One region of the Citrobacter portucalensis genome, then DNA from elsewhere that is predicted to be linked to it. Evidence: predicted binding sites of a transcription regulator. Region 1 holds the regulator's gene; each other region holds the start of a gene.
The links. Region 1 encodes PhoB, which activates phosphate uptake and scavenging genes when phosphate is short. Its sites were predicted from a motif close to CTGTCATAAAACTGNCNNAT; they were not measured.
Positions count from the first base shown of each region.

Region 2: the regulator PhoB is predicted to act here: its motif matches at 1,505-1,524, upstream of LY264_RS23575 (MIP/aquaporin family protein).
Region 3: the regulator PhoB is predicted to act here: its motif matches at 2,385-2,404, upstream of uvrB (excinuclease ABC subunit UvrB).
Region 4: the regulator PhoB is predicted to act here: its motif matches at 2,844-2,863, upstream of pstS (phosphate ABC transporter substrate-binding protein PstS).

Region 1 covers NZ_CP092466.1:3,852,721-3,860,109, forward strand. The annotation lists gene brnQ (branched-chain amino acid transporter carrier protein BrnQ) at 1-316, opposite strand, end outside; gene phoR (phosphate regulon sensor histidine kinase PhoR) at 722-2,017, opposite strand; gene phoB (phosphate response regulator transcription factor PhoB) at 2,068-2,757, opposite strand; gene sbcD (exonuclease subunit SbcD) at 2,948-4,150, shown strand; gene sbcC (exonuclease subunit SbcC) at 4,147-7,290, shown strand.
Region 2 covers NZ_CP092466.1:4,892,232-4,899,620, forward strand. The annotation lists gene LY264_RS23560 (hypothetical protein) at 1-318, opposite strand, end outside; gene LY264_RS23565 (hypothetical protein) at 315-983, opposite strand; gene zapB (septal ring assembly protein ZapB) at 1,076-1,321, opposite strand; gene LY264_RS23575 (MIP/aquaporin family protein) at 1,750-2,595, shown strand; gene glpK (glycerol kinase GlpK) at 2,618-4,126, shown strand; gene glpX (class II fructose-bisphosphatase) at 4,262-5,272, shown strand; gene fpr (ferredoxin--NADP(+) reductase) at 5,368-6,114, shown strand; gene LY264_RS23595 (DUF805 domain-containing protein) at 6,172-6,600, opposite strand; gene LY264_RS23600 (YiiQ family protein) at 6,701-7,303, shown strand.
Region 3 covers NZ_CP092466.1:3,430,786-3,438,174, forward strand. The annotation lists gene uvrB (excinuclease ABC subunit UvrB) at 113-2,134, opposite strand; gene LY264_RS16745 (ABC transporter ATP-binding protein) at 2,903-3,625, shown strand; gene bioD (dethiobiotin synthase) at 3,591-4,289, opposite strand; gene bioC (malonyl-ACP O-methyltransferase BioC) at 4,282-5,037, opposite strand; gene bioF (8-amino-7-oxononanoate synthase) at 5,021-6,178, opposite strand; gene bioB (biotin synthase BioB) at 6,175-7,215, opposite strand; gene bioA (adenosylmethionine--8-amino-7-oxononanoate transaminase) at 7,292-7,389, shown strand, end outside.
Region 4 covers NZ_CP092466.1:5,098,793-5,106,181, forward strand. The annotation lists gene glmU (bifunctional UDP-N-acetylglucosamine diphosphorylase/glucosamine-1-phosphate N-acetyltransferase GlmU) at 1-547, shown strand, start outside; gene glmS (glutamine--fructose-6-phosphate transaminase (isomerizing)) at 788-2,617, shown strand; gene pstS (phosphate ABC transporter substrate-binding protein PstS) at 2,952-3,992, shown strand; gene pstC (phosphate ABC transporter permease PstC) at 4,136-5,095, shown strand; gene pstA (phosphate ABC transporter permease PstA) at 5,095-5,985, shown strand; gene pstB (phosphate ABC transporter ATP-binding protein PstB) at 6,032-6,805, shown strand; gene phoU (phosphate signaling complex protein PhoU) at 6,820-7,389, shown strand, end outside.

The DNA.
Region 1 (7,389 bases):
AGACCGTCGCGGTACGCGGGGTAGCAAATAACGGCCCAACGGCCAGATAGCAAACGGTCGCCAGCAGCAGACCGGCAACTTTACCGATAGGCGTGCTCAGTCGGTCCACACCACCGCCGACTTTCGCCAGCGCGACAACGGTAAGTACCGGCAGGCCAACGGCCGTAATCAAAAAGCCAAAAGCCGCAGTCCAGACGTGTTCACCTGCCTGCAAACCAACCATTGGGGGGAAGATGATGTTACCTGCACCAACGAACAGTGCAAATGTCATAAATCCCAAAGCGATAATATCGCGCGATTTTAACTGATGGGTCATAAAGTCTTACTGCCTGTGGATGTGGTGTTGAAAATAGTAAATTTTTGCCTTTCCCTGGGGGACAATACAGCGGCATTTTTGCTCAATTCCAGCGGGAAACACTCCCGACCTGGCGCGGCGAAGAATAGTTTTTCGATTTACCGCGTAAATGCAGTCGGTATGACAGCACCTGGAGCGCAATTTAAACGCTTATAACGTTTTAAAGCAAGGTGGGATCCAAAAACCAGAACAATATAGCGATATGAAAAATAGGGTTAGCACAAAACACCATTTCATGGAAAAAGGTATGGGTAATAGTTCGAACAAAAAACAATCAAACGTCGTGAAATTCAGGAGGCATCTATTGACCACATAAAAAAAACCAGCTTGCGCTGGCTTTTGGAAAGATTATCTTACGAATACGTCTTAGCCGTTACTTTTGGCAATGAAACGTTCCGGGATCATGAAACTAAATCGCGTCCCTTTGCCTGGTTCGCTTTCGATGTTCAAACGGCTGTCGTGATGATGCAGCGCATGTTTCACGATAGCCAGACCCAGCCCGCTACCGCCCGTTTGTCGCGATCTCGCCTTATCCACACGATAAAAACGTTCAGTCAAACGTGGAATATGCTCGGGGGCAATGCCCGGACCGTTGTCTTCCACGCAAAACTCCGCCCCCGACGCCACATGCTGCCAGCGTACGGTAATGTGCGTTCCCGCTGGTGTGTGGTTCACCGCGTTGTACACGAGATTCGAGATAGCGCTACGCAACTGCTCCTCGTTGCCTCGCACGTTCAGGCTGTTATCGACATCAAAGGTAAACGTATGTTTATGCTGGCTCAGGGTTTGCGCTTCGTGCTCGATCACGCGCAGCATCATGGGCACATCGACTTTCTCATTCAGCTGCAACGTCGGCGCAGCTTCAATTTTTGACAGCGTCAGCAGCTGCTTCACCAGGCCTTCCATACGGTACGTTTGTTCACGCATGGTATGCAGTGCTTTTTCGCGCGTTGTCCCTTCCAGCGGGTGCTCCTGCATCATTTCCAGGTAGCCTTGCAGCACCGTCAGCGGTGTGCGCAACTCATGGCTGGCGTTGGCGAAAAAGTTACGCCGTGAACCTTCCAGCTGGTGCATCTGGGTAACGTCGCGCGCCACCATCAACAATTGCTTATCGGTATAGGGCATCACGCGAATTTCCAGATGCCGTCCGGTATTGAGCACCAGATTGATTGGCCGGCTAAAATCGCGCGTTTTCAGATATTGTGTGAATTCCGGGTAGCGCAGCAGGTTAAGAATATTTTGCCCGCTATCGTCCGGCCAACGCAGTCCCAGAACCTGCTGAGCCAGTCCGTTACACCAGAAGATACCGCCTTCTTCGGTGGTCAACACCACCGCGTCGGGTAGGGATTCCGCCCCGCTGCGAAAACGTTTAATCAGGTTACCCAGTTCTCGACGGCGCTTTTTGTTGCGAAGCTGCATTTGATGCAGCCCATATAACAACGGCTCCCAACTGCCTCGCCCCGGCGGCGGCGTCATACTTCTGTCGACCCATAACCACCAGGATAAACGTAATAGATTCCAGAAATGCCAGATAAGCAGGCCCGTTACCGACGCCAGTAAAAACCAGGGCAGGTAACCGAAAAAAGCGCTAAGGATAAATGCCGGTATGCAGCACAGGATCAGCTCCAGTACCAACCTTTTCCATGACAATCGTTCTAGCAAACGTCTTACTCCATAAACGGCCTAATCCATCAGGCCCTGATTCTTGTCAGTCAAAAGCGGGTCGAAAAACGATATCCCGTCCCGCGAACTGTCTGCACCATTCGATCGTGTCCGCTGTGCTCCAGCGCTTTACGTAAGCGGCGGATATGCACATCCACTGTCCGGTCTTCTACGTAGACATTGGTTCCCCAGACATGATTGAGGAGTTGTTCACGGCTGTAGACGCGCTCGGGGTGAGTCATAAAGAAGTGCAACAGTTTGAATTCGGTCGGCCCCATATCCAGCGGTTCTTCGCCGGTCATCACGCGATGCGAAGTGGGATCAAGACTCAGCCCCTGCATCTCAATAACCTCTTCCACCGCCATGGGGGAAATACGACGCAGCACAGCTTTAATACGCGCCACCAGCTCCTTGGGAGAAAACGGCTTGGTAATATAATCATCCGCACCGGTTTCCAGACCCCGGACGCGATCTTCCTCTTCTCCCCTCGCCGTCAGCATCATCACGGGGATGTCCCGCGTCATGGCTTCGCGCTTGAGATGCTTAATAAACTGTAGACCCGAGCCGCCGGGAAGCATCCAGTCAAGCAGGACGAGATCCGGCCAGGGTTCATTGAGTTGGTTCACAGCACTGTCATAGTCTTCGGCTTCTACGGGTTGAAAACCGTTTTGCTCGAGCACGAAGCAGACCATTTCACGAATTGGAGCTTCATCTTCTACGACCAGAATACGTCTCGCCATGATTTGCCCTGTTTATAATTAAATCGTTTGCCATCAATACGGTGCCATTATGCGTCAGTTTTATGACAGATTTATGAAAAGATAGTCCAGGTTTAACGCAGCCAGACGAATTATGACAGCCCGGAGACAAGATATTACCGTCCTTGAAAGGTTATAATCCCCGCCACTGTTTTATCGTCATGGAACTCTTATGCGCATCCTTCACACGTCTGACTGGCATCTGGGCCAAAATTTCTACAGCAAGAGCCGCGCCGCTGAACATCAGGCCTTTCTCGACTGGCTGCTGGAGACGGCACAATCCCAGCAGGTGGATGCCATTATTGTGGCGGGCGATATTTTCGATACCGGCTCACCGCCAAGCTACGCCCGTGAGCTGTATAACCGTTTTGTCGTCAATCTGCAGCAAACCGGTTGTCATCTGGTCGTGCTGGCAGGCAACCACGATTCCGTCGCCACGCTCAATGAATCCCGCGATATTCTGGCGTTTCTCAACACCACGGTCGTTGCCAGCGCCGGCCATGCGCCGCAGGTGCTGCCGCAACGTGATGGCACGCCGGGAGCAATCCTGTGTCCGGTTCCTTTCTTACGACCACGTGACATCATTACCAGCCAGGCAGGGCTAACCGGACAAGAAAAACAGCAGCATCTGCTGGGGGCGATCACCGACTATTACCAGCAGCAGTATCAGGACGCCTGCACGCTGCGTGGCGATCGAAACCTGCCCATCATTGCGACCGGGCATTTGACCACCGTTGGCGCCAGTAAAAGTGACGCTGTACGTGACATTTATATCGGTACGCTGGACGCCTTTCCGGCGCAAAACTTTCCACCCGCGGACTACATCGCACTGGGGCATATTCACCGGGCGCAGATTATCGGCGGCACGGAACATATTCGCTACTGCGGTTCACCGATTGCCCTCAGTTTTGACGAGTGCGGCAAAAGCAAATGTGTACATCTGGTGAGTTTCGAAGCGGGGAAACTCAGGGCCGTTGAAAATCTCACCGTACCGGTCACCCAGCCGCTTGCAGTATTGAAAGGCGATTTAGCCGCCATTACCGCCCAGCTTGAGCAGTGGCGCGACGTACAGCAAGAGCCGCCGGTATGGCTGGATATTGAAATCACCACCGACGACTATCTGCATGACATGCAACGTAAGATCCAGGCCTTAACCGAAGATTTACCGGTCGAGGTGTTACTGGTGCGCCGCAGTCGGGAACAACGTGAACGTATTATGGCCAATGAACGACGCGAAACGTTAAGCGAGCTAAGCGTAACGGAAGTTTTTGACCGCCGCCTGGCGCTGGAAGAGATCGAGGAGCCTCAGCGCAACCGGCTGAATCAGCTGTTTAGCGCAACCTTACACACGCTTGCCAGGGAGAGTGAAGCATGAAAATTCTCAGCCTGCGCCTGAAGAACCTCAACTCCCTGAAGGGAGAATGGAAAGTCGATTTCACGGCAGAACCTTTTGCCAGTAACGGGTTATTCGCCATCACCGGGCCAACGGGCGCGGGGAAAACCACCCTGCTGGACGCGATTTGCCTCGCCCTGTACCACGAAACGCCGCGCCTGAATACCGTGTCACAGTCGCAAAACGACCTGATGACCCGCGACACCGCGGAGTGTCTGGCCGAGGTCGAGTTTGAGGTGCGCGGCGAAGCCTACCGCGCATTCTGGAGCCAGAACCGGGCACGCAACCAACCTGAGGGCAATCTGCAGGTCCCACGCGTAGAGCTGGCCCGCTGCGCGGACGGTAAAATCCTCGCCGATAAAGTCAAAGACAAGCTGGAGATGACCGCCGAGCTTACCGGGCTGGATTACGGGCGTTTTACCCGTTCGATGCTGCTGTCTCAGGGCCAGTTTGCCGCCTTTCTTAATGCCAAACCGAAAGAGCGCGCCGAGCTTCTGGAAGAGTTAACTGGTACTGAGATCTACGGCCAAATCTCCGCCATGGTGTTTGAAAAGCACAAGTCAGCGCGTACGGAGCTGGAAAAACTGCAGGCCCAGGCCAGCGGCGTGGCGCTGTTAGCACCAGAGCAGGTGCAGTCCCTGACGGAAAGTTTGCAGGTACTTACTGACGAAGAAAAACAATACCTTACCAGCCAACAAACCCAGCAACAGCACTTCAACTGGCTTATTCGGCAAAATGAGCTTCAGACGGACATAAACCGCCACCAGCAGGCATTACAGGCAGCACTTCAGGCGCAAGAAGACGCGCAGCCGCAGCTGGCAGCGCTGAGCCTGGCGCAGCCGGCCAGAGCATTGCGCCCTCACTGGGAGCGAATCCAGGAACAAACGGCTACTATCGAGCGTACTCGCCAGAAGATTCAGGAAGTGAATGCTCGCTTACAAAGCAGATTAGCGCTGCGCGGGCGCATCCGTCAGCAGGCGCACACGCAATCGACCGCGATACTCGCCGAACAACAGACCTTAACCGACTGGCTGAACGAACATGACCGCTTCCGCTTATGGAGTAGCGAACTGGCAGGATGGAAAGCGCTGCTGGCGCAACAGTCCGACGCCAGCGCCCAGCTACGCCAGTGGCAGCAGCTGCGGGAGAACGACACACTTAAGCTCGATGCGCTGGCGCTTCCTGCGCTGACCCTTTCGCCGCAGGAAGTGACAGAAGCGCTGGCGCAACATGTGCAGCTTCGTCCACTACGCCAGCGCCTCAGTAATCTGCACGGGCAAATCGCCCCGAAGCAAAAGCAGCTGGCACAGCTACGCGCTTCACTGGTGCAGCGCCAGCAAGAGCTGACCCAGCGCAACGCGGTACTTGCCGAGAAACGTCAGCGCTATAAAGATAAAAACCAGCAGCTTACCGATGTGAGACTCATTTGCGAGCAGGAAGCCCGCATCAAAGATCTGGAAAGCCATCGGGCATTACTGGAATCCGGCAAACCTTGTCCGCTTTGTGGCTCTACTACACATCCGGCTATCGAGCGTTACCAGACGCTTGAGCTGAGCGTAAATCAGGCACGACGTGAAGCGCTGGAAAAAGAGGTCAAAACGCTGGCCGATGAGGGCTCAACCCTGCGCGGGCAGCTTGAGGCGATAACGCAGCAACTTCAGCGCGATGAACATGAAGCACAGAGGCTTTCTCAGGAGGAGCAAGCACTTACTCAAGAGTGGCTGACCGTTACCGCCAGCCTCAACGTATCGCTACAACCGCAGGATGACATTGCCCCGTGGCTGGCCGCTCAGGAAGAGTACGAACAACAGCTTCACCAGTTAAGCTTGCGTCATACCCTGCAGGCGCAAATCGCCGCGCATACCGAACAGATTACTCAACTCCAACAGCATATTGACCAGCGCCAGGCGACGTTAACCTCAGAGCTGGACCGTCATGGCCTGGCCCTTCCGCCCGAGGATGAAGTCTCCTCATGGTTAAGCGAACGGGCGAACGAAGCGCAAATGTGGCAACAGCGCCAGAATGAACTGACTGAGTTACAGGCCCGGATTGCCCAGCTTGCGCCGCTGCTGGAAACGCTGCCAGAATCTGAGGTGCTTTCTGAAAACATTGAGGATCTGTCGCTGGAAAACTGGCGGCAGGTGCACGACGATTGCCTCTCTTTACAGGGACAGTGGCAAACCTTGCAGCAGCAAGAAGCACAGGACGTTCAGCACGCCGCAGAAATTCAGGCACAATTTGATGCCGCATTGCAGGCCAGCATCTTTGACAATCGTGACGCCTTTATCGCCGCCCTGCTGGATGAAGAGACCTTCAACCGTCTTGAGCAGTTGAAACAATCGCTGGAAGTCCAGCAACAACAGGCACAAACGCTGCTTAATCAGGCCCAGCAGGCGCTGGCGACTCATCAACAGCAGCAACCAACCGGGGTGGATCTCACGCTCACGGCACAACATCTTCGCGACACGCTGGCGCAGCTCACCCAACTGCTGCGGGATAACACCACTCGTCAGGGAGAAATTCGCCAGCAACTCAGGCAGGATGCTGAAAACCGCCAGCAACAGCAGGCGCTGATGCAGGAGATTGATAACGTCGCGCAACAGGTCGAAGACTGGGGCTATCTGAATGCGCTGATCGGCTCGAAAGAGGGAGATAAGTTCCGCAAATTTGCCCAGGGACTGACGCTGGATAACCTGGTCTGGCTTGCCAACAACCAGTTAACCCGTCTACACGGTCGCTATCTGTTGCAGCGCAAGGCCAGCGAAGCGCTGGAGCTGGAGGTGGTCGATACCTGGCAAGCCGATGCGGTGCGTGACACGCGTACGCTCTCCGGCGGCGAGAGCTTCCTGGTGAGTCTGGCGCTGGCGCTGGCATTGTCCGATCTGGTCAGCCACAAAACACGAATTGACTCCCTGTTCCTCGACGAAGGCTTCGGCACGCTGGACAGCGAAACGCTGGATACCGCTCTGGACGCGCTGGATGCGCTCAACGCTAGCGGTAAAACCATTGGCGTGATCAGCCACGTCGAAGCAATGAAAGAACGCATTCCGGTGCAGATCAAGGTGAAAAAAATCAACGGTCTGGGCTACAGCAAACTCGACAAAATGTTTGCGGTGGAGTAATCGGCCAGCGGATGTGGTGTCACAGGCCGGATAAGCGTCATCGCTATCCGGCACGCTATGTAGCACAATAATGCATACTCAGGGACGGATATGAAATGG
Region 2 (7,389 bases), 1.0 Mb from region 1:
CGTCTCACGACTGACAGGATAAGTTTCGATATAAGCATTTAATTTATCCTCAGCTATCTGAATGCCACTCTTTTGTATCCCGGTAAAAATTATCTCACTGCGTTGAAGATGACTACCATCATCTGCATAGCTTACAAAAAACCAGTCGTTAGATATCCTTGGAGCCTGTTTAAGAGGTTTCGGTGTTAGCAGATGATAAAATAATAAATTCTGCTGAGTGTAGATTTTTTCTGTATAGATGCTCACCATAAAATGACAATAAAATAGCGCAATAAAAAGCATAAACACAATAATAAAACCTGATCTCCTGGATTTCATATGTGAAGTTCCCGAACATAATCAGGATTAGCAATAGGTCTTATTACATCCATAAATAAAGGTAATTCACCCGAATAGGGTTCATGTCTCTTATCTTTATTGATAGGGTCAGGAAACAGTAACGGAATAACACTTTTATTCTTAAACTCACCAACTGGGCCATAGAAGTCCCAGATTCGATAAGCCTTTTCTTTCGAGCATATCTGAAGGTAAGAGGTGTAATCTGCATAATTTACCGCTTGGTAAAAACCAAATAGATTTGAGACCAAATCTTCAGCACTATAACCACTATCCGTTAAATAAACATAAGGCCAAAAGTCCTGTAAGGACTCAAAGCGATGTGACGTACCTAAGAATATCGATAAAGCAATACCTTGTAAGGTTCGCTCCTGCAATCCTCGGCGCACCATAAATCTACGATATATACCAGTATTGATATTTATGCCATGAATGTTTTTGGACATACTTTGATGATAATTCACTTCATAAAACTCACTATCACCACCACGAGGCCTTGTCATTTCAAACCATAATTTTTCAGCCCCTGCCGGATTAGCATGGCCTAAATCAATCCATCCTAAATTATCTGTATAGATAAGACCATATCTAATATCTCTGGTGATAAGTCGATCCGAATCATCAATAATATCGTTTCTTTTTGTCATATCGTATTCTTTGATATTTAAAAAATACGATATCCTAATCTCTACATAGCAAAAAGGCATCCATTATGGATGCCTTTTTCAAGAAATCAGAATTAGACTTCTTCCATACGACCCAGCAGGGCATGCAGACGATCCTGCCAGCCGCTCTGCTGTTCTTTCAGGCTATTGTTCTCACGCTCCAGTTCTTCACGCTGCTGCTGTGCAGTCTGAACTTCCTGCGACAGTGAGTTGTTCTTTTCTTTCAGCTCTTCGATTTCCATCTGCAACAGCGTGATGGTATCAATCGCCTGCTGTACTTTTGCTTCCAGTTTCTCAAACACTTCTAATGACATCGTCATACCTCTCCTGAATTGCAAGGCGTTGATGGATAAAAATCCTCGTCCCGATAACCGGCGACGCCTTAATAAAAACGAGCGCACTCTACTTAACACCGATTGTATGAAGCCGCGTCATCCCTGTCCAGCGGCATCCCGCGCAGATTGCGGTTTGCAACACTTTTAGTCTTTCTCCTGGTGACATTACTGTCATAACTCTTAAGTGTTAACAGGTTGATCAGTGAAATGATTCAGCTCACACTATTTTTGTATAACAAATACCTCACAATGGCGCGAAAACGCTCATTTTGTTGATGCAGTACACACATTTTAATTTCGATATTTCTCGTTTTTGCGCGTTAACGATAAATTAACAGTGTGCCTACCGGCTCCGGGGATGTCAGTGACCTTCTCGCACACAATAAACATTAAACTCTCTTCAGGATCCGATTATGAGTCAAACATCAACCTTAAAAGGCCAGTGCATTGCTGAATTCCTCGGTACCGGGTTGTTGATTTTCTTCGGTGTGGGCTGTGTCGCTGCACTTAAAGTGGCTGGGGCTACTTTCGGTCAGTGGGAAATCAGTGTCATCTGGGGTCTGGGGGTAGCGATGGCTATCTATCTGACCGCAGGCGTTTCTGGTGCACACCTGAATCCCGCGGTAACCATCGCACTCTGGCTGTTCGCCTGTTTTGATAAACGCAAAGTTGTTCCTTTTATTATTTCGCAAATTGCCGGCGCCTTTTGCGCAGCGGCACTGGTTTACGGGCTTTATTACAATCTTTTCCTCGATTTCGAACAAACTAACCATATCGTACGCGGCAGTACCGAAAGCCTGGGTCTGGCAGGTACTTTCTCCACCTATCCGAACCCGCATATCAATTTTGTGCAGGCCTTCGCGGTTGAAATGGTCATTACCGCTATTCTAATGGGGCTGATTCTGGCTCTGACCGACGATGGTAACGGTGTACCTCGTGGTCCGCTGGCACCACTGCTGATCGGCTTGTTGATTGCCGTTATTGGTGCTTCCATGGGTCCGCTGACAGGTTTTGCGATGAACCCGGCACGTGACTTCGGACCGAAACTCTTCGCCTGGATGGCCGGATGGGGTGAGATTGCCTTCACGGGTGGTCGCGATATCCCTTACTTCCTGGTTCCGGTGTTTGGCCCGATTACCGGCGCGATTTTGGGCGCATGGGCATATCGCAAACTGATTGGTCGTCATTTACCGTGCGATGTCTGCGCGATTGAAGAAAAAGACGTTGCGGCCAACACTCAACAAAAAGCTTCACAGTAATGTGACTACGGGACAAAAAATTATGACTGAAAAAAAATATATCGTTGCGCTCGACCAGGGCACCACCAGCTCCCGCGCGGTCGTAATGGACCACGATGCGAATATCGTTGCCGTTTCACAGCGCGAATTCGAACAAATTTACCCGAAAGCAGGTTGGGTAGAACATGACCCGATGGAAATTTGGGCGACCCAAAGCTCCACGCTGGTAGAAGTTCTGGCGAAAGCCGATATCAGTTCCGATGAAATTGCAGCGATCGGTATTACCAACCAGCGTGAAACCACCATTGTCTGGGAACGCGAAACCGGTAAACCTATCTATAACGCGATTGTGTGGCAGTGTCGTCGTACCGCGGATATCTGCGAAAAGCTCAAGCGCGACGGTATGGAAGAGTACATCCGTAATAATACAGGTCTGGTCATTGACCCGTACTTCTCCGGCACCAAAGTGAAGTGGATCCTCGACCACGTAGAAGGCTCACGTGAGCGCGCTCGTCGCGGCGAACTGCTGTTCGGTACCGTAGATACCTGGCTTATCTGGAAAATGACGCAGGGACGTGTACACGTCACGGATTACACCAACGCCTCACGTACCATGCTGTTCAACATCCACTCCCTGGACTGGGATGACACGATGCTGGATGCGCTGGATATTCCGCGTGCAATGCTGCCGGAAGTACGTCGTTCTTCTGAAGTGTACGGCCAAACCAACATCGGTGGTAAAGGCGGCATTCGTATTCCTATCTCCGGTATCGCTGGTGACCAGCAGGCGGCGCTGTTTGGCCAGCTGTGCGTGAAGGAAGGGATGGCGAAAAATACTTACGGTACCGGCTGCTTCATGCTGATGAACACCGGCGAGAAAGCCGTTAAGTCCGAAAACGGACTGCTGACCACCATCGCCTGCGGACCGACCGGGGAAGTGAACTACGCGCTGGAAGGTGCGGTATTTATGGCTGGCGCATCTATCCAGTGGCTGCGTGATGAAATGAAACTCATCAGCGATGCGTTCGACTCCGAATATTTCGCCACCAAAGTGAAAGACACCAACGGCGTTTACGTCGTTCCCGCATTTACTGGCCTGGGCGCACCATACTGGGACCCGTATGCTCGCGGCGCCATCTTTGGTCTGACCCGTGGGGTAAACTCCAACCACATCATCCGTGCCACGCTTGAGTCTATTGCATATCAGACTCGTGATGTTCTGGAAGCAATGCAGGCTGACTCCGGTATTCGCCTGCACGCCCTGCGCGTTGATGGCGGTGCGGTCGCCAATAACTTCCTGATGCAGTTCCAGTCCGACATTCTCGGCACGCGCGTTGAGCGCCCGGAAGTCCGCGAAGTCACCGCATTGGGTGCGGCATACCTGGCCGGTCTGGCAGTAGGCTTCTGGCAGAATCTGGATGAGCTGCAGGAAAAAGCGGTCATCGAGCGTGAATTCCGCCCAGGCATCGAAACCACCGAACGTAACTTCCGTTACAGCGGCTGGAAAAAAGCGGTCAAACGCGCCATGGCATGGGAAGATCACGACGAGTAATACGTCATAGCCGGATGGCAACTGTGCCTTATCCGGCAATATCTTCGTGCGGGGGCAACCCCGCACACACATCAATAATCTCGCCCCCTCCCCTGTGCTATACTTCGCGCCATTCCTTTCAGCTACGAGTTTGCAATGAGACGAGAACTTGCCATTGAATTTTCACGCGTGACCGAAGCGGCCGCGCTGGCTGGCTATAAATGGCTGGGCCGCGGCGACAAAAATACCGCTGACGGCGCGGCGGTAAACGCCATGCGTATTATGCTCAACCAGGTCAACATTGACGGCACCATCGTGATTGGCGAGGGTGAGATCGATGAAGCACCGATGCTGTTTATCGGTGAGAAAGTCGGGACCGGTCTTGGTGATGCGGTCGACATCGCCGTCGATCCTATCGAAGGCACACGCATGACGGCAATGGGTCAGGCAAACGCGCTGGCCGTACTGGCTGTTGGCGATAAAGGCTGCTTCCTGAACGCGCCAGACATGTACATGGAAAAGCTGATTGTCGGCCCAGGCGCAAAAGGGTCTATCGACCTGAACCTGTCGCTGGAAGCCAACCTGCAGAACGTTGCCGCTGCACTCAATAAGCCGCTGAGTGAACTGACCGTCACCATTCTGGCCAAGCCACGCCATGATGAAACAATCGCCGAAATGCAAAAATTGGGCGTGCGCGTCTTTGCTATTCCAGACGGTGACGTTGCTGCCTCCATTCTGACCTGCATGCCAGACAGTGAAGTTGACGTGCTGTACGGCATTGGCGGCGCACCGGAAGGCGTCGTTTCGGCCGCCGTTATCCGCGCGCTGGACGGTGACATGCAGGGCCGTTTGCTGGCACGTCATGACGTCAAAGGCGACAGCGAAGAAAACCGTCGCATTGGCGAACAGGAACTGGCTCGTTGCGCCGCCATGGGCATTGAAGCGGGCAAAGCGCTGCGCCTCGATGAAATGGCGCGTAGCGACAACGTCATTTTCTCTGCCACCGGCATCACCAAAGGCGATTTGCTGGAAGGGATTAGCCGCAAAGGTAATATCGCGACCACCGAAACGCTGCTGATCCGCGGTAAATCACGTACGATCCGCCGCATTCAGTCGATTCACTACCTCGATCGCAAAGATCCCGATGTGCAGGCGCACATCCTGTAATTGATTTGATCAATAGAGCCTTCCAGCCCATATGGGCTGGAAATCTTTCGTCCAACGAACGAAGATAAGGCAATCAAAGCAGACAGGAGAGAACCATGGCAGATTGGGTAACAGGCAAAGTCACGAAGGTACAGAACTGGACCGATGCCCTGTTTAGTTTGACCGTGCGAGCTCCGGTTCTTCCTTTCACTGCAGGTCAATTCACCAAGCTTGGCCTTGAGATCGAGGGCGAGCGCGTCCAGCGCGCCTATTCTTACGTCAATGCCCCTGATAACCCCGATTTAGAGTTTTATCTGGTGACGGTTCCCGACGGCAAACTCAGCCCTCGTCTGGCAGCACTGAAGCCTGGCGATGAAGTCCAGGTGGTGAGTGAAGCTGCTGGTTTCTTCGTGCTGGATGAAGTCCCCGATTGCGACACGCTGTGGATGCTGGCAACCGGCACGGCTATCGGCCCATACTTGTCGATTCTACAATTAGGCAACGACCTGGATCGCTTCAAAAATCTGGTGCTGGTCCACGCCGCGCGCTATGCCGCCGATTTGAGCTATCTGCCGTTGATGCAGGCGCTGGAAAAGCGCTACGAAGGTAAATTACGCATCCAGACGGTAGTCAGCCGTGAAACCGTGGCAGATTCGCTGACCGGGCGTGTACCGGCGCTAATTGAAAGCGGTGAACTGGAAAAAGCGGTCGGGCTACCAATGGATAAAGAAACCTGTCATGTGATGCTGTGCGGAAACCCGCAGATGGTACGCGACACGCAGCAGTTGCTGAAGGACACCCGGCAGATGACCAAACACCTGCGCCGCCGACCAGGCCATATGACCGCAGAGCACTACTGGTAAGAACGTTTCAATGCCCGGTTAACACCCGGGCATTTTGCCGGATGGCGCTTATCCGGCCTACGAGTCAGCCCTGAACTTTACGTCCTGCGTATCCTTACCATATTTATTTGCGTCCTGGGTGCCGATGAACGCACCCAGATCGATAAGCATGCCGACCAGAATCAACGTTGGAACAAAGCGGCCTACCGCCCATTGCCAGACGCCGGGTAACATCGCCCAATTTCCGGCCAGCAGCATCCACGCAAGAATCATCAACAGCGCCCACGCTCCAGAACGCCCACGGTCATGCAGACGTTTTACCGTCACTGCCGCCGTTGGCCATAGCAGACACACCAGACAAAAAGCCGCGGTCTGAATATCGAGTAATTGTTTGCTCGCCAGCGAAAACAAAACCAGCATGCCGACGATCCATAGGCCAATCCAAATCCAGAAATCACGGCGCCCGATGCGCCCTTTAAATGAGAATAACCACTGCTGTATGGTCATGTAAGTTCCTTTATTATTACCTTCCAGAACAGTTTACCCTTTTGACAAGCTCGACGGTTACCGTTTTAATCGTGAGCAGTGAGAATGAAAGGTACGATTGATGAAGCACGGATTTACACTGTTTTTATTATTGTTTTCAGCCTTAACCGCCAGCCCTGCGGCATTGGCGGAAGAGCCATCGACGGCAACCACAGCCCCCTATTTACTGGCGGGCGCGCCGACCTTTGACCTGTCGATTAGCCAGTTTCGCGAAAACTTTAATACACAGAATCCGAAGCTTATCCTGAATGAGTTCCGCGCCATCGACAGCAGTCGCGATCGGGCAAATCTCACCCGCGCGGCCAGCAAAATCAATGAAAACCTGTATGCGTCTTCCGCCCTTGAGCGCGGTACCCTGAAAATCAAAAGCATGCAGATAACCTGGTTACCAATTCAGGGACCAGAGCAAAAGGCAGCTAAAGCGAAAGCGCTGGAATACATGACCGCCGTCATCCGCACCGTCGCACCGCTACTGACGAAGGAACAGAGCCAGAAAAAGCTACAAAAACTGCTCGCCGCAGGCAAAGGTAAGCACTATTACGCCGAAACAGAAGGCGCAATTCGCTATGTCGTGGCAGATAACGGTGAAAAGGGGCTGACCTTCGCTGTTGAACCGATTAAGCTGGCTCTATCTGAAAACCTCGAAGGGTCGAATTCCCCCTAAATTATTCACGTTTCAGGAAGGCGGCGACGCAACGAATCCCCAGGAGCTTACATCAGTAAGTGACTGGGGTGAGAGAGTACAGCCAA
Region 3 (7,389 bases), 420 kb from region 1:
TCGGCTCCGCCATCCGGCATCAAACAACGCCTGATGCGCTGCGCTTATCAGGCCTACAAAGGCGATCTACCCCGTAGGTCGGATAAGGGTTTACCCCGCATCCGACACCGCCTTACGATGCCGCAATAAACAACTCGCGCAGCTGATGCAACTGGTCACGGATTGTCGCGGCCTCTTCAAATTCGAGATTCTGCGCGTGTTGCATCATCTGCCCTTCCAGCTCGTGAATCTTCTGCTGCAGCGCTTTTGGCGTCATATCCAGTTCGACAACCTCAGACTTCGCGCCTGCGCGTGACTTCCCTTTGCCTTTCGCTTTGGTCTTCGCAATATTCTGACCCAGCGCCAGAATATCGACCACTTTCTTGTTCAGCCCCTGCGGCGTAATACCGTGTTCTTCGTTATAGAGCTGCTGTTTCTCACGACGACGTTCGGTTTCACCAATCGCTTTAGCCATAGAGGCGGTAATTTTATCACCGTAAAGAATCGCCTTACCGTTGATGTTACGCGCCGCACGACCGATGGTCTGAATAAGTGACCGTTCAGAACGCAGGAACCCTTCTTTGTCTGCGTCCAGAATCGCCACCAGGGAGACCTCAGGCATGTCCAGACCTTCACGTAACAGGTTGATACCCACCAGCACGTCAAACTCGCCCAGACGCAGGTCACGAATGATTTCCATACGTTCCACGGTATCGATGTCAGAGTGCAGATAACGCACCCGTTCGCCGTGTTCTTCTAGGTATTCTGTGAGGTCTTCCGCCATCCGTTTGGTCAGCGTGGTGACCAGCACACGTTCGTTAATCGCCGCACGGGTGCGGATCTCAGATAGCAGATCGTCAACCTGAGTCGCCACCGGGCGCACCTCAATGACCGGATCCAGCAGGCCGGTCGGTCTTACGACCTGATCGACCACATCATCACCGGATTTCTCCAGCTCATAGTTGCCCGGCGTCGCCGAAACATAGATAGTTTGCGGAGCCAGCGCCTCGAACTCTTCAAATTTAAGCGGACGGTTATCCAGCGCCGACGGCAGACGGAATCCGTATTCGACCAGGGTTTCTTTACGCGCCCGGTCACCGCGATACATGCCGCCAATTTGCGGGATAGTCACGTGAGATTCATCCACCACTAGCAGGCCATCGGCAGGCAGGTAATCAAACAGCGTCGGCGGCGGCTCGCCCGGACCACGCCCGGACAGATAGCGGGAATAGTTTTCAATCCCCGAGCAGTAACCCAGCTCGTTCATCATTTCCAGATCGAACTGGGTACGCTGACTTAAGCGCTGTTCTTCCAGCAGTTTGTTATTTGCCAACAGGACTTTTCGCCGCTCTGCCAGCTCAACCTTAATTTCTTCCATCGCCTGAACAATACGTTCGCGCGGCGTCACGTAGTGCGTTTTAGGATAGATGGTAAAGCGCGAAATAGTGGATTCGACCTGTCCGGTAAGTGGGTCAAACAGCGACAAACGTTCGACCTCTTCATCAAACAGTTCCACGCGCAACGCGATGTCGTCAGATTCCGCTGGGAATATGTCGATCACTTCACCGCGCACGCGGAAGGTCCCGCGCTGGAATGCCTGATCGTTGCGAGTATACTGCAGCTCCGCCAGACGACGCAGGATCGCGCGCTGGTCGATAATCATCCCCACCGTCAGATGCAGCATCATTTTCAGGTACAGATCCGGGTCACCCAGACCATAAATCGCGGAAACCGACGCTACGACGACGACATCCCGTCGCTCAAGCAACGCTTTGGTTGCTGACAGACGCATCTGCTCAATGTGTTCGTTAACCGAAGCATCCTTCTCGATGAAGGTGTCAGAACTTGGCACGTAGGCTTCCGGCTGATAATAGTCGTAGTAGGAGACGAAATACTCCACCGCGTTATCCGGGAAGAACTCTTTCATCTCACCGTACAACTGCGCGGCAAGCGTCTTATTGGGGGCCAGCACCATGGTAGGGCGCTGTAGGTCTGCAATCACGTTCGCGATGGTGAATGTTTTCCCCGACCCCGTCACCCCCAGCAACGTCTGATGCGCCAGACCATCCTCCAGACCTTCTTCCAGGCGACGTATCGCCTCAGGCTGATCGCCAGAGGGTTTAAAAGCGGAATTTAGTTTGAACGGTTTACTCATGAGCAGCTACCTGAAGCAATGGGCGGGCAGGTGTGTAATTTTACTCGCAGCAGTATATTTTGCCAGTAAAATATACTGGATGAAAAAACAGTAACGCGCCAGAATATTTCTGTTACGCCAGCAAAATGGCCGTGACTACAGGCTAAAATTTGTCCGCAGGCAAGATAAAACACCAGCAAAAATGTGTTATCCCCAAACCAATGACTTTTTTAACATTTGTCAAGCTACCCGATGAAAGTTTTGTGGCAACACATGACACTTCTGCGACAGCCATTGCATTTATCTAACACACTGTAATTTAATGATTATTATCTCAAGCCGTCTTTCGCATCAATTTAGTCGCAGGCCGCGTCTTCTCTCGCTTACCTTGTGTTTTCTAACTCTAATACACAAGGTTATCCACAGGAATAGTGGATAACTGCCTCCAGCCCGTACGGACTGTAGCCTGGCAAAAACGTCCTGATGATCTTTTCTGGTGGGATAAAAAAAAATTATCGCTATTTTTTGATATTTATCAGCTAACGAAGCGACCTGGGATAGCCGAGATCTTGCTCGCATTTTCATCATTTTCCTGCCTGCACCATCACAACGCCACCAGGCACTGACAATGTGCACACTGCGGCTCTCATCCACAACAAGCCGGATACCGCAACCCGCTCAATACGCTATTCTGCTGTATTTTCCCCTAATTCCGCTTCTGGCAAGAGATTTGCAGTTTTCTCCCGACCATCAGCCCGCGAGGCGGATATCATCATGAGGGAGAAATCTATGTTGAGTCTTCGTGCAGTGAATCACTATTACGGTAATCAACACTCGCTTTGGGATGTCGATCTCGACCTGTTGCCCGGCAAATGTACCGCCGTGCTGGGTCTTCCAGGGATGGGAAAAACCACGCTGGCCAATTGCATCACAGGCAATTTACCGATTGAGAGCGGAACCATGTTCTGGCATCAGGCTGGCGCACCACCTTGCGATCTGCTTCAGATTCCGGCGGCAAAGCGCATTGCGCTGGGTATTAACTGTGTATCGCAGGAACGGCGAATTTTTTCGCAGCTGACGGTAGAGGAAAATCTGCACATTGCGCGCCAGGCGGTTGAGGAAAGCGAAGCGATGAACAGCAGCGATATTTACCGCCTGTTTCCACAGCTGTTTGTACTGCGTCAGGCCAAAGGGGTGGCATTGTCGGAGGAAAATCAGCACCAGCTTGCACTCGCCAGTGCACTGGTCACTCGCCCGCGCCTGCTGATCCTCGATGAGCCGACGCGAGGAAGTGGCCAGGCGTATATCCACAAACTGGGGAATCTGATTGTGAGGCTAAGCCAGGAGCTTGGCATCGCCATTATGCTCGCGGAGCAGAGCCTGCCATTCATTCGTCGGGTCGCCGACTGCTATTGCTTGTTACATCGTGGACGCAACGTGGCTCAAGGGCAAATAACACAATTCAGCGACCCGCTAATCAACGACTGGTGGATGCCAGAGACAAAACGCTAAGATCGATATAACGACCAGTCGATGCTCGTTCCGGCTCTTCTGCCAGCCAGGGAATTTCCCCCAGTAGCGGAGCCGCAAGCGCACGCTTTAGCGTCGCCATATATTCAGCATGACGCTTGCCAGGTGGCATCACATCATTGGCAATCCATCCGGCGAGCGTCAGCCCGGCCTGCTGCACTGCCTGGGCGGTCAAAATGGCATGATTGATACAACCGAGCTTAACGCCAACCACCAGAATCACCGGCAGTTGTTCCGCTTTTACCCAGTCAGAAAAACTCAGCGTTGGCGACAGTGGCGTAAACCATCCGCCTGCGCCTTCCACCAATACCCAGTCAGCCTGTTCTTCAAGCAAGCGTAAACCCGCAGACATCACTGAGGCCTGAATGGGGCGCCCTTCGTCAGCACTGATGATATGCGGTGAGGTAGGTTCGGCGAAGGTATACGGATTGATGGCCGCATAATCCACTGCCACAACGCTGTTGCGCTGTAGAGCCAGCGCATCGCTGTTTCGCAGACCTTCAGCCGTCATTTCACTGCCTGACGCCACCGGCTTATAGCCGACCGTTCGCAACCCCAGCTGTCCCGCCGCCTGAAGCAACGCACAGCTGGCGATAGTTTTACCTACTTCGGTGTCCGTCCCGGTGACAAAATATGTGTTAGTCACGTTGAATTACTCCCAAAAAAAGATGATAGGTCAGCGGATATTTACCCTGCTGACAGGGCCAGGCGAGCTGTAACTGGCGCAACTGCGAGCGGGTCAACACACGCTGCTCGCGTCCATCATGCAAATGCGTCGCGCCAATGCCCTTCAGCGAGCGCATGGCGCTCAGCGCATCGTCAAACCACAGCGTGACGGCATGAGACTGGTATTCAACGTCCCAGCCGCACAGAGCGTTTTCCAGTTGCTCCACGGGCAAAAAACGGTTGGCATGCTCCCGGTCATCAACTGCTCGCCACGCCTGACGAAGTTCCGGCATCGACCCTTGCGCCAGCGTACTAAACGCCACCGCCCCGCCAGGACGCACCACCCGGTATAGCTCGCGTAACGCGCCGCGCAGGTCGTTGCACCACTGCACGGCCAGATTGCTCCAGGCCAGGTCGAAAGTGGCAGCGGCCTGCGGAATGGCTTCGATATCCGCCAGCAGATAGTGATGGGCGACATCGTGACGCTGCGCTTGCGTAAGCATTTGCGCCGACAGATCCAGAGCACAGACCTCGCTCCCCTGCTCCCGCCAGTAGCGACTCATACGCCCAGGCCCACAGCCCGCGTCCAAAACCCGTGAGAACGCCCGGCCATCGAGTTGTGCCAGTAACGCATCGGCGCTCTGACGCTGAAGCTCCGCATGTTGCTCATAGTGCGTGGCCGCGCGACCAAACGCAGCGGCAATCGCCTGCTTATTGACCTGCGCCATGCAGCACCTCCAGTAAGTTGTCGATATCCTGGACTTCATGCGCCTGGGTCAGCGTAATCCGCAGCCTGGCCGTCCCAACCGGCACCGTCGGTGGACGAATCGCCGTCACCCAGCATCCCTGTTGCCGTAACGTCTGTGCCAGTTGCAAGGCTTTATGATTGTCGCCAACGATCAGCGGTTGAATCGCGCTGTCTGAATGCGCCAGCGTCAAATCCGTAGTATTCACCCCTGCGCGAAAACGCTGGATAAGCATCGCCAGCTTTTCTCTGCGCTCATCGCCTTCGCGGCTGCGGATCACCGCCAGCGCGGCGCGCAAGGCCTGAGCCTGGGCTGGCGGCATGCTGGTGCTGTAGATCAGATGACGGGCAAACTGCAGCAGATAATCGGCCACGCTATCAGAACACAGGATCGCCGCACCGCTGACGCCGAACCCTTTGCCAAACGTCACCACCAACAGCTCAGGTTTCACCTGCTGTCGAGAGCACGAACCACGCCCTTCCTCACCGCTTACGCCAATCCCATGCGCATCATCCACCAGCAGCCACGCGCCCTGCCGTTTCGCCACCGCGTGGATTTCTGCCAGCGGCGCGCTGTCGCCATCCATGCTGAACACGCCTTCGGTGACCACCAGCTGCTGCCCCGGACAGGGGGCTGTCAGCAGACGATCCAGATGTTGCGAGTCGTTATGGGTAAAGCGACGTAACACGGCAGGGCTAAGACTGGCAGCCTCCAGCAGCGAGGCATGGCTGAGCCTGTCGGCAACAATCTTGTCATCTTTTCCCATCAGTGCGGCAATGACCGCCTGATTGGCGGCAAAACCAGAGATGAACAACAGCGCCCGGGAATAGCCGAGCCACTGCGCCAGCTCTTCTTCCAGCGCCTGATGAGCAACGGAATAACCGCTGACATGGCCCGAGCCGCCGCTGCCGACGCCAAAACGCTCAGCGCCCTGCTGCCACGCGCAGATAATCTGCGGATGGTGGCTTAAGCCGAGGTAGTCGTTGCTGGAGAAATTCAGATACTGGCGACAGTCGGCCTGCAGCCAGCGACCGGCACCCTGCGTCACCGCATAGCGCTGACGCAACGCATCAGCACTACGACGCGCTGTTAGTGCATCGTCAATTTTTTGCTGCCAGGTCATACGGTTGCCGCGTTGTAGTAATCGTCGGTATCCGGGGTACGCAGCGCCTGCTCCAGACGTTGTTGCTGTTCGTTATCGCCCGCCAGTACCGCAGTTTGCTGCGGGTTAAGACCCAGCTTGCGAAATAACAGCAAATCTTTATCTTCGTTCGGGTTCGGGGTGGTCAGCAGTTTGCAGCCGTAGAAAATCGAGTTGGCCCCGGCCATAAAGCACATCGCCTGGGTTTGTTCGTTCATCTGCTCGCGCCCGGCAGAAAGACGCACGTATGAGGTCGGCATCATGATACGCGCCACGGCGATAGTACGAATAAAATCAAAAGCATCTACGTCGTCGTTATCGGCAAGCGGCGTGCCCTTCACTTTCACCAGCATGTTGATCGGCACACTTTCCGGCGGCGTCGGCAGATTCGCTAATTGCAGCAGCAGACCCGCGCGGTCGGTCACCGTTTCACCCAGCCCAACAATCCCGCCGGAGCAAACTTTAATGCCCGCCTCGCGCACTTTATCCAGCGTATCCAGGCGCTCCTGGTACGAGCGGGTGGTAATGATATTGCCGTAAAATTCCGGCGAGGTGTCGAGGTTGTGGTTATAGTAGTCCAGACCCGCATTGGCCAGGCGCTGGGCCTGAGATTCGTCCAGCGTGCCCAGCGTCATACAGGCTTCCAGCCCCAGTTCTTTCACGCCCTGCACCATTTGTTCCAGGTACGGCATATCGCGCTCATGCGGGTTCTTCCACGCCGCGCCCATGCAAAACCGCGTTGAGCCGGCCTGCTTCGCCTTGCGTGCCGAGTCCAGTACCTGTTCAACCTCCATCAACCGTTCTGTTTCCAGACCGGTTTTATAGCGGGAGCTTTGCGGGCAGTATTTGCAATCTTCCGGGCAAGCACCGGTCTTAATCGACAGCAGCGTACTGACCTGAACCTGCTGCGGATCGAAATGCTGACGATGAACCTGCTGCGCTTCAAACAGCAGATCCAGCAGCGGTTTTTCAAATAATTCGGTGACTTGCGACATTTTCCAGCGAGAAGAGTGAGCCATATTGGTATACGTTTCGTTGTTAGTTTGGTGTAGACTCGTAAACCTAAATCTTTTTAATTTGGTTTACAAGTCGATTATGACAACGGACGATCTTGCGTTTGACCAACGCCATATCTGGCACCCATACACCTCCATGACCTCCCCGTTGCCGGTTTATCCGGTGGCGCGCGCCGA
Region 4 (7,389 bases), 1.2 Mb from region 1:
TACTAACGTTATCATTGAAGGTAACGTAACCGTTGGGGATCGCGTCAAGATTGGCGCTGGCTGTATCATCAAAAACAGCGTGATTGGTGAGGGGTGTGAGCTTAGCCCGTACAGTGTGGTGGAAGATGCCCATCTGGAAGCCGCTTGCACCATCGGTCCATTCGCGCGTCTGCGCCCGGGTGCAGAGCTGCAGGAAGGCGCACACGTGGGTAACTTCGTCGAAATGAAAAAAGCGCGTCTGGGTAAAGGCTCTAAAGCTGGTCATTTGACCTATCTGGGCGATGCGGAAATTGGCGATAACGTGAATATCGGCGCGGGTACGATCACCTGTAACTACGATGGTGCCAATAAGTTTAAAACCATTATTGGTGATGATGTGTTTGTGGGTTCTGATACTCAGCTGGTGGCACCTGTCACCGTGGGTAAAGGTGCGACGATTGCAGCAGGAACCACCGTAACGCGTAATGTCGCTGATAACGAATTGGTATTAAGCCGTGTACCTCAGGTCCATAAACAGGGCTGGCAGCGTCCGGTGAAGAAGAAGTAATTTATTTTTGCCGGATGGCGGCTTTGCCTTATCCGGCCTACGTGCGGTGACGTTCTGTAGGCCTGATAAGCGTGAGCGCCATCAGGCAGACAAGAGATGAGGGGATAATATAATCCTCCGCTCAACAAGCAGTACCTATAAAAATAACCCCACTCTCTACAAGGCTCGGGGCGCCCGGAATACGGGTATCAGGTTGACCGACAACGACAGGCACAATGCCTAAATTCGGAATCAAAAAATATGTGTGGAATTGTTGGCGCTATCGCGCAGCGTGATGTAGCTGAAATCCTTCTCGAAGGTTTACGTCGTCTGGAATATCGTGGTTATGACTCTGCTGGTCTGGCCGTTGTCGATGCTGAAGGCAACATGACCCGTCTGCGTCGTTTGGGTAAAGTGCAGATGCTGACTGCTGCTGCGGAAGAACATCCGCTGCATGGTGGTACTGGTATTGCTCACACCCGCTGGGCGACACACGGTGAACCTTCAGAAGCGAACGCGCATCCCCATGTTTCTGAACACATTGTTGTGGTGCATAACGGCATCATTGAAAACCATGAACCACTGCGTGAGCTGTTGAAAACGCGTGGCTACACCTTTGTTTCTGAAACCGACACCGAAGTGATTGCTCACCTGGTGCACTGGGAGCTGGAACAGGGTGGTACGCTGCGTGAAGCCGTGCTGCGCACTATTCCGCAGCTGCGCGGTGCCTACGGCACGGTGATCATGGATACCCGTAACCCGGAAACCCTGCTGGCGGCCCGTTCTGGCAGCCCGCTGGTGATTGGTCTGGGTATGGGTGAGAACTTTATTGCTTCCGATCAGCTGGCACTGCTGCCGGTAACCCGTCGCTTCATCTTCCTGGAAGAGGGCGACATCGCGGAAGTAACCCGTCGTTCGGTCTCTATTTTCGACAAGTCTGGCGCGGAAGTGAAACGTCAGGATATCGAATCTAATCTGCAATACGATGCGGGCGAAAAAGGTATTTATCGCCACTACATGCAGAAAGAGATCTACGAACAGCCGAACGCAATTAAAAACACGCTGACCGGCCGTATCAGCCACGGTGAAGTGGATTTAAGCGAGCTGGGTTCGCATGCCAACGAGCTGCTGTCTCAGGTTGAGCATATCCAGATTATCGCCTGCGGTACGTCGTACAACTCCGGTATGGTGTCCCGCTACTGGTTTGAATCGCTGGCTGGCATTCCTTGTGATGTCGAAATTGCTTCCGAATTCCGCTATCGCAAATCCGCCGTGCGTCGTAACAGCCTGATGATCACCCTTTCCCAGTCTGGTGAAACGGCAGATACCCTGGCGGGTCTGCGCTTATCCAAAGAGTTGGGCTATCTGGGCTCGCTGGCTATTTGTAACGTACCGGGCTCTTCTCTGGTGCGCGAATCCGACCTGGCGATGATGACCAATGCCGGTACCGAAATCGGCGTGGCCTCCACGAAAGCATTTACCACTCAGCTGACCGTTCTGCTGATGCTGGTGGCGAAACTGTCTCGTCTGAAAGGCCTGGATGTGGCTATTGAGCAGGAAATCGTTCACGGTCTGCAGGCGCTGCCGAGCCGTATTGAGCAGATGCTGTCTCAGGACAAACGCATTGCCGCTCTGGCTGAAGGATTCTCTGATAAACACCATGCGCTGTTCCTGGGCCGCGGCGATCAGTACCCGATTGCGCTGGAAGGTGCGCTGAAGCTGAAAGAGATCTCTTATATTCACGCTGAAGCTTATGCCGCAGGCGAGCTGAAACACGGTCCGCTGGCGCTGATTGATGCCGATATGCCGGTTATCGTGGTTGCGCCGAACAACGAACTGCTGGAAAAACTGAAGTCCAACATTGAAGAAGTTCGCGCCCGTGGCGGTCAGCTGTACGTCTTTGCTGACCAGGATGCTGGCTTTACCAGCAGCGAAAACATGCACATCATTGAGATGCCGCATGTGGAAGAGGTGATTGCACCGATCTTCTATACCGTTCCGCTGCAGTTGCTGGCGTATCATGTGGCGCTGATTAAAGGCACCGACGTGGATCAGCCGCGTAACCTGGCGAAGTCGGTTACCGTAGAGTAATCCGTACCTAACTGAACTGAAAATGCCCTGCTATAAGCGGGGCATTTTTTTAAACTTGTTCTGTTTTTAATCAATTATCCCGCCTGTTTTATGTGACAAACCGTCATCTTCAGCTACTGTTTGCAGTGTCATAAAAAGAAAATTTTAGCGAAATGTTATTGTCATGGTAATGGTTAACGTTTTGTTTTAAATGTATTTTTAGGTAAATAACTTCTCGTATTTTTCATTGTCATAAAACTGTCATATTTCGTACATTTAACTGTCACCTGTTTGTCCTATTTTGCTCACAGTAGCAACTCAAACAACGATTTACGAAAACCGTGCAGGAGACATTATGAAAGTTATGCGTACCACTGTCGCAACTGTTGTCGCCGCGACCTTATCCATGAGCGCGTTCTCTGCGTTTGCAGCAGCGAGCCTGACAGGTGCAGGTGCAACCTTCCCTGCGCCAGTGTATGCCAAATGGGCAGATACCTATCAGAAAGAGACCGGTAGCAAAGTAAACTACCAGGGTATCGGCTCCTCCGGTGGTGTAAAACAAATTACGGCCAATACCGTTGATTTCGGCGCTTCTGATGCCCCGCTGTCTGACGAGAAACTGGCACAAGAAGGCCTGTTCCAGTTCCCGACCGTTATCGGCGGTGTGGTGCTGGCGGTGAATATCCCTGGACTGAAATCCGGCGAGCTGGTGCTTGATGGTAAAACGCTGGGCGACATCTACCTCGGTAAAATTAAGAAGTGGGATGACGAAGCCATCACCAAACTGAACCCAGGTCTGAAGCTGCCTTCGCAGAATATCGCTGTTGTGCGCCGCGCTGATGGTTCCGGTACTTCCTTCGTCTTCACTAGCTACCTGGCGAAAGTGAACGAAGAGTGGAAATCTAAAATTGGTTCTGGCTCTACCGTAAACTGGCCGACCGGTCTGGGCGGTAAAGGTAACGACGGTATCGCCGCGTTCGTACAGCGTCTGCCGGGTTCTATCGGTTACGTTGAGTACGCTTACGCTAAGCAGAACAACCTGGCGTACACCAAGCTGGTCTCTGCTGATGGTAAACCGGTAAGCCCGACCGAAGAAAACTTTGCCAACGCCGCTAAAGGCGCTGACTGGAGCAAAACTTTCGCTCAGGATCTGACTAACCAGAAAGGTGACGATGCGTGGCCAATCACTTCCACCACCTTCATCCTCGTCCATAAAGAGCAGAAGAAGCCTGAGCAGGGCGTTGAAGTGCTGAAATTCTTCGACTGGGCATACAAAAATGGTGGCAAACAGGCTAATGACCTGGATTACGCCAGCCTGCCGGACAGCGTGGTTGAGCAGATTCGTGCTGCATGGAAGACCAACGTGAAAGACAGCAGCGGTAAAGCGCTGTACTAATAGAATATCTTTAACGAGTTGGCGGATGGCGCTACGCTTATCCGCCCTACAGTTCCGACTGTAGGCCCAATTTGTAGGCCGGATAAGCGTAGCGCCATCCGGCAGGGCAATTTCGTAAACGCGTTTAACTTAAAGAGTGATTTATGGCTGCAACCAAGCCTGCTTTTAACCCACCGGGTAAAAAGGGTGACATGATATTCAGCGCGCTGGTAAAACTGGCTGCGCTGATTGTGCTATTGATGTTGGGTGGCATTATTGTCTCTCTGGTTATCTCCTCCTGGCCAAGCATTCAGAAATTTGGTTTCTCCTTTTTGTGGACCAAAGACTGGGATGCGCCGAACGATATCTACGGCGCGCTGGTACCGATTTACGGTACGCTGGTCACCTCGTTTATTGCATTGCTGATTGCCGTTCCGGTGAGTTTCGGCATTGCGTTATTCCTGACGGAACTTGCACCTGGCTGGCTGCGTCGCCCGTTGGGTATCGCTATTGAACTGCTGGCAGCAATTCCGAGTATCGTATACGGCATGTGGGGCCTGTTTATCTTTGCCCCGCTGTTTGCGACGTACTTCCAGGAGCCGGTCGGAAACATCCTTTCCAACATTCCGTTTGTTGGCGCACTGTTTGCTGGCCCGGCGTTTGGTATCGGTATTCTGGCGGCTGGTGTGATCCTCGCTATCATGATCATTCCGTACATTGCTGCGGTTATGCGTGATGTGTTCGAACAAACGCCGGTGCTTATGAAAGAGTCAGCCTACGGCATCGGCTGTACCACCTGGGAAGTTATCTGGCGTATCGTCCTGCCGTTCACCAAAAATGGTGTGATCGGTGGTGTGATGCTGGGTCTGGGCCGCGCGCTGGGTGAAACCATGGCGGTGACCTTTATCATTGGTAACACCTACCAGCTCGATAGCGCCTCGCTGTACATGCCGGGCAACAGTATTACCTCTGCGCTGGCGAATGAATTTGCCGAAGCGGAATCGGGGCTGCACGTTGCTGCGTTGATGGAACTGGGTCTGATTCTGTTTGTGATCACCTTCATCGTACTGGCGGCGTCTAAGTTCATGATCATGCGCCTTGCGAAGAACGAGGGGGCACGCTAATGGCTACGCTTGAAATGCAAAACACCACTGCGCTGGCGGAGTCCCGCCGTAAAATGCAGGCACGTCGCCGTCTGAAGAACCGCATCGCGCTGACGCTCTCTATGGCGACCATGGCGTTCGGTCTGTTCTGGCTCATTTGGATCCTGATGTCCACGATCACCCGTGGTATTGACGGTATGTCGCTGGCGCTGTTCACCGAAATGACGCCTCCGCCGAATACAGCGGGTGGTGGTCTGGCGAACGCCCTGGCCGGTAGCGGACTGTTAATTCTGTGGGCGACCGTGTTTGGTACTCCGCTTGGCATTATGGCGGGTATCTACCTGGCAGAGTACGGACGTAAGTCCTGGCTGGCTGAGGTTATCCGCTTTATCAATGACATTCTGCTGTCTGCGCCATCAATCGTAGTCGGTCTGTTCGTTTACACCATCGTGGTAGCAAAAATGGAGCACTTCTCTGGCTGGGCGGGCGTTATCGCGCTGGCGCTGCTGCAGGTGCCCATTGTTATCCGTACCACGGAGAACATGCTCAAGCTGGTGCCGGATAGCCTGCGTGAAGCTGCCTATGCACTGGGTACGCCGAAATGGAAGATGATTTCTGCGATCACCCTGAAGGCGTCTGTCTCGGGGATCATTACAGGTGTTCTGTTAGCGATTGCTCGTATCGCAGGTGAAACGGCTCCGCTGCTGTTTACGTCGCTCTCCAACCAGTTCTGGAGCACCGACATGATGCAGCCTATCGCCAACCTGCCGGTCACTATCTTTAAGTTTGCTATGAGCCCGTTTGCTGAGTGGCAGCAACTGGCCTGGGCCGGGGTACTGATTATTACCCTGTGCGTACTGCTGCTGAACATTCTGGCGCGCGTCATTTTCGCGAAGAAGAAACACGGTTAATTTTTACGGCGTGGCTGATGCGGCGCCGGATGAGGAAGAGATTGAAATGAGTATGGTTGATACTGCCCCGGGTAAGATTCAGGTTCGTGATTTGAACTTCTACTATGGCAAATTCCATGCCCTGAAGAACATCAACCTGGATATAGCTAAAAACCAGGTAACGGCGTTTATCGGGCCGTCAGGCTGTGGTAAATCGACGCTGCTGCGTACGTTCAACAAAATGTTTGAACTGTACCCGGAGCAGCGTGCGGAAGGTGAAATCCTGCTGGATGGCGACAATATTCTCACCAATACCCAGGATATCGCTCTGCTGCGTGCCAAAGTGGGCATGGTATTTCAGAAGCCGACGCCGTTCCCTATGTCCATCTACGACAACATTGCTTTTGGCGTACGTCTGTTTGAGAAACTCTCGCGTGCAGATATGGACGAGCGTGTGCAGTGGGCATTGACCAAGGCCGCATTGTGGAACGAAACCAAAGATAAATTACACCAGAGCGGGTACTCTCTCTCGGGTGGTCAGCAGCAGCGCCTGTGTATTGCGCGTGGTATCGCCATTCGCCCGGAAGTGCTTCTGCTTGATGAGCCATGTTCAGCGCTCGACCCTATTTCTACCGGGCGTATCGAAGAGCTGATCACTGAGCTAAAAGAGGATTACACCGTCGTTATCGTTACCCACAACATGCAGCAGGCTGCGCGTTGTTCCGATCACACGGCATTTATGTACCTGGGCGAGTTGATTGAGTTCAGCAACACGGACGATCTGTTCACCAAGCCCGCGAAGAAACAAACTGAAGATTACATCACCGGTCGTTACGGCTGATTCAGGAGCTTGTTGTGGATAACCTTAACCTTAATAAACATATTTCCGGCCAGTTCAATGCAGAGCTGGAAAGCATCCGTACCCAGGTGATGACCATGGGCGGCATGGTCGAGCAGCAGCTTTCTGATGCAATCACGGCGATGCACAACCAGGACAGCGAGCTGGCGAAGCGCGTCATTGAAGGCGATAAGAACGTTAACATGATGGAAGTGGCGATCGACGAAGCCTGCGTGCGTATCATCGCCAAGCGTCAACCGACAGCGAGCGACCTGCGTCTGGTGATGGCTATTATCAAAACCATCGCTGAGCTGGAACGTATTGGTGACGTGGCGGACAAAATTTGCCGTACCGCGCTGGAGAAGTTCTCGCAACAGCACCAGCCGCTGCTGGTAAGCCTGGAATCACTGGGCCGCCACACCGTACAAATGCTGCATGACGTGCTGGATGCGTTTGCGCGTATGGATCTGGACGAAGCAGTGCGTATTTATCGCGAAGATAAGAAAGTTGACCAGGAATATGAAGGCATCGTGCGTCAGCTGATGACTTATATGATGGAAGACCCACGTACCATTCCAAGCGTGCTG